One region of the Faecalimonas canis genome, then DNA from elsewhere that is predicted to be linked to it. Evidence: predicted binding sites of a transcription regulator. Region 1 holds the regulator's gene; the other holds the start of a gene.
The links. Region 1 encodes HrcA, which represses chaperone genes, less so after heat shock. Its sites were predicted from a motif close to TGTTAGCACTCNNNNNNNNNGAGTGCTAACA; they were not measured.
Positions count from the first base shown of each region.

Region 2: the regulator HrcA is predicted to act here: its motif matches at 730-760, upstream of htpG (molecular chaperone HtpG).

Region 1 is NZ_BAAHSI010000020.1:40,501-42,924, reverse strand. It holds gene dnaK (molecular chaperone DnaK) at 1-183, opposite strand, end outside; gene grpE (nucleotide exchange factor GrpE) at 324-935, opposite strand; gene hrcA (heat-inducible transcriptional repressor HrcA) at 963-2,006, opposite strand; gene ACYPXO_RS06185 (alpha-hydroxy-acid oxidizing protein) at 2,171-2,424, opposite strand, start outside.
Region 2 is NZ_BAAHSI010000010.1:50,126-52,549, forward strand. It holds gene ACYPXO_RS03245 (ABC transporter permease) at 1-694, shown strand, start outside; gene htpG (molecular chaperone HtpG) at 832-2,424, shown strand, end outside.

The sequences.
Region 1 (2,424 bases):
GTTTGTTACAGCCTGACGTTTTGCAGGTTCACCAACTAAACGTTCTCCTGTTTTTGTGAATGCAACAACAGACGGTGTTGTTCTTGCCCCTTCTGTATTTGCAATTACTGTAGGCTGTCCACCTTCCATAACTGCTACACAACTGTTTGTTGTTCCTAAATCAATACCAATAATTTTTCCCATGATTAAATTCCTCCTAAATTCTGAATCACTATATACTTCTAATAAGGAAGTCCGAATCACTAGGCTCATAAAATATCTCGCCAAATTTCCTCGGACAACCTTCGCACTAAGTTCGAAAACACCTCACTAAGTGCTTTGGTTTAGTTTGCTACTTTTACCATACTGTGACGAACTACGCTTTCTCTGTAAGTGTAACCTTTCTGAAATTCTTCCACCACAATATTTTCTCCGAGTTCTTCATCTTCAACGTGCATAACTGCGTTATGAAAATCAGGATTGAACCCTGTTCCCACTGCTTCAATCGGTTTTACTCCGATTTCTTCCAATGTAGTCATGATTTGTTTGTAAATCATCTCCATTCCAGCTACAAAAGAATCATCTTTCTTATCTTCCGGAACTGCTGCCAACCCTCTTTCAAAGTTATCCACAACCGGTAAGATTTTTTCAACTACCTCTTTTGCTCCAACTTCGTACATCGCTGTTTTTTCTTTCTCTGTACGTTTGCGATAATTATCAAACTCTGCCATTTGTCTTGTTAATTTATCTGTTAAGTCCTCAATCTGCTCGTCTTTCTTGTCTTTCTTAGGTTTGCGTTTGAATAACTTTTTGTCTTTCTTATCTTCTGTTTCTTCGTCTGTTTCAGTTTCTTCTACTTCCACATCCTCCACGGTTTCTTCAGTTTCCTCATTTTCTAACTGAGCGTTTTTCTTCGCTTCTTCCACCGCTTCTTTTACCATTTCTTCATTACTCATCTTTTTATCCACCGGTGTTCCACCTTTCTAATGTTCTTTATGAAATATCGCATCCAACTCTGCCATAAGTGTTTTCAGCGTCCTCATTACATTTTCATAATCCATTCGTTTTGGTCCGATAATTCCTATCGTTCCCTGCATTCCTTCTCCCAATTCATAGGTTGCCGTTACAACACTGCAATCTTTCATTGTCTGTACAGGAGTTTCATTTCCTATATATACCTGAATACCTCTATTGCCTTCACTGGAAAGTGTTTCCGTTACAAGACTTGCCAACTGCTGTTTTTCTTCAAATGCGCTGATAATTTCCTGTGCACTTTGGTTATCACTCAATTCAGGATATTTGAAAATGTTGGTTGCTCCACTTGTGTAGATTTCTAAATCATTGTCTATCTGTATTGCCTCTGCAACCGCATCTAACACTTCGCTGATAACTTCACTATGGATACCTGCCTGTTCTTTCAGTCTTGCTATCATTCCAAGATTGATTTCTTCAATAGACATTCCGTTCAGGTTTGTATTCAGCAACATATTTAATTTCAATAATGTTTCATTTCCTAAACACTCTGATACGGTCACAATCTTATTCTTAATGATATTTCCTTCCATTACAATAACGGCAATAATCTGGTTCTCATCTACTTGTGACAGCTGAATGAACTTTAGTTTATTCCTATTATAAGTTGGAGCAGAAATCATTGTCGCATAATTGGTACTGTTCGCCAGTACCTTCGCCACCTGCTTTAATAACTGATCCATCTTATCTGCCTTTTCGAGCATCTGCTCTTTCATGCCGGTGACTTCCTGCTCTTTTTCTTCCATCAGCATATCGACATAAAGTCTGTAACCTTTATCCGAAGGAATTCTTCCTGCCGATGTATGAGGTTGAATAATGTAGCCTAAATCTTCCAAATCAGCCATCTCATTTCGTATTGTCGCAGAACTTAAATTCAAGTCTGTATATTTTGAAATTGTTCTTGAGCCAACCGGTTCACCTGTTTCTAAATACGTTTTGATGATTGTCTGAAGAATTTTCATCTTTCTCGCATCTAGTTCCTGATTTGACTTCATCTCTTACCTCCTTTTCGTTTTATTAGCACTCATAACTTTCGAGTGCTAACACCTTACGAATATTAAGATAGCACTATGTTTTTCGTTTGTCAACAGTGTTTATATATTTTTTATAGTTTTTATTATCAAAAAAGACATGAGTTTTCCCCATGCCTTTTCTCTTCCTAAGGACGCCAAATCATTTCTTTCGTAATTTCTTTCAATGCATTTGCCCCACACATTTCCATTGCATCTGCAAGTTCCTGTCCTATTTTTTCAATATATAATTTTACGCCTTCTTCTCCTCCACCGTATAAAGCCGTTACAAATGGTCTGCAAATAATGACGCCGTCCGCTCCTAAAGCAAGTGCCTTAAATACATCCGCTCCCGAACGGATACCTCCGTCCACAAAAATTTTCATTTTCCCTTTGACTGCAT
Region 2 (2,424 bases), on a different contig from region 1:
AGTTGAGGCTGGAGATAAAATTTTTATTAAAGATGAGAACGGACAGAAAAAAGAAATCATCGTTACGGCAATCTGTGAAAACTATATGGGACATTATATTTATCTGACGAAAGGAACGTATGAAAAACTATACGGCGAAACGCCTTCCTTTAATAGCGAACTCTACAAATTGAAAAACACGGATGAAAAGACAACTTTACAGATTGGTGAAGATATGTTGGAAACAAAAGCAGTAATGAATATGCAGTATACAGACAGTCTTCGCACCCGTATTGATGATATGCTGAAAACATTAAACAGTGTTATTGTCGTTCTCATTGTGGCGGCGGGAATGCTTGCGTTTGTTGTTTTATACAATCTGAATAATATTAATATTACAGAGCGAAAGAGAGAATTAGCGACAATTAAAGTTTTAGGATTTTATGACGGAGAAGTGGCAGCATATGTTTACAGGGAAAATATTTTGCTGACATTAATAGGTTCAATTGCGGGATGCGGCTTAGGATATCTGCTTCATCGGTTCGTTATTGTCACAGTGGAAATCGATGATGTAATGTTTGGAAGAAATATCAATTTTATAAGTTATGTAATTGCGCTGTTATTTACATTCGGATTTTCAATTTTTGTCAATTGGGTAATGTATTATAAGTTGAAAAAGATTGATATGGTTGAATCGCTGAAGAGTGTGGAATAGCATATTTTAGAAAAACTTTATACTCTTTATAATTTTATTAGCACTCATTTTGAATGAGTGCTAATTTTCTATTGACATTTAAAAATAAGGGTATTAATATATCTGTTAGGCAATAAAAGAAAAAGGAGTTGTTATAAATGGGAGCAAAACACGGAAATCTTTCTATTAACAGTGAAAATATTTTTCCGATTATTAAAAAATGGATGTATTCAGACCACGATATTTTTGTTCGTGAATTAATTTCAAATGGTTGTGATGCAATCACAAAACTGAAAAAATTGGATATGATGGGAGAATATGCTATTCCGGAAGATTATAAAGCAAAAATAGAAGTTGTTGTAAATCCGGAAGAAAAAACATTGAAATTTATCGATACCGGTATTGGTATGACAGCAGATGAAGTGGAAGAGTATATTACACAAATTGCTTTTTCAGGTGCAACAGAATTTCTTGAAAAATATAAAGACAAAACAACAGAAGATGATATGATAGGACACTTCGGTTTGGGATTTTATTCTGCATTTATGGTTGCGAACGAAGTGCATATTGATACTCTTTCTTACAAAGAAGGTGCAACACCTGTACATTGGACTTGTGACGGCGGAACAGAATATGATATGGAAGAGGGAACAAAAAATACGGTAGGAACAGAGATTACTCTTTTCTTAAATGAGGATAGTGTAGCATTTTCCAACGAATACCGTGTAAGAGAAGTAATTGAAAAATATTGCTCCTTTATGCCGGTTGAAATTTTCTTATCAAGAGAGAATGCAGAGCAGGAATATGAAACAATTTTAGAATCCGAACTTCGAGAAGACGACGTAGTTGTTGAACATATTCATGAAGATGCCAAAATGGAAGAAAAAGAAAATGAAAATGGCGAAAAAGAAATGGTAGAAGTTTCTCCTGCTGTTGACAAAGTGAAAATCAATAAGCGTCCGGTATCTTTGAGCGATACAACACCGCTTTGGAGTAAACACCCAAATGAATGTACAAAAGAAGAATATATTGATTTCTATAGAAAAGTATTCATGGATTATAAAGAACCATTATTCTGGATTCACTTAAACATGGACTATCCGTTTAATTTAAAAGGAATTTTATATTTCCCTAAAATTAATACAGAATATGAATCTATAGAAGGTACAATTAAACTTTACAATAATCAGGTGTTTATTGCAGATAATATTAAAGAAGTCATTCCTGAATTTCTTATGTTATTAAAGGGTGTAATTGATTGTCCTGATTTACCGTTAAATGTATCAAGAAGTGCATTGCAGAATGACGGATTTGTAAATAAAATTGCAGACTATATTTCCAAAAAAGTGGCTGATAAGTTATCAGGAATGTGTAAAACAGACAGAGAATCTTATGAGAAATATTGGGATGACATTAGTCCGTTTATCAAATTCGGATGTTTAAAAGACGAAAAATTCTGTGATAAAATGAGCGATTATATTCTGTTTAAGAATTTAGACTACAAATATATGACTTTGAAAGATCTTGTTCCAGAGGAAGAAAAAACAGAAGAAAATAGTGAAGAAAAAGAAAAAACAACTATTTATTATGTAACTGACGAGCAGCAGCAGAGCCAGTATATCAATATGTTTAAAAAAGAAGGAATGGATGCAGTATTTCTTACGCACAATATTGATTCTGCATTTATCTCACAGTTGGAACAGAGAAATCAGAACGTGAAATTCCAGCGTATTGATGCGGATTTAACAGAA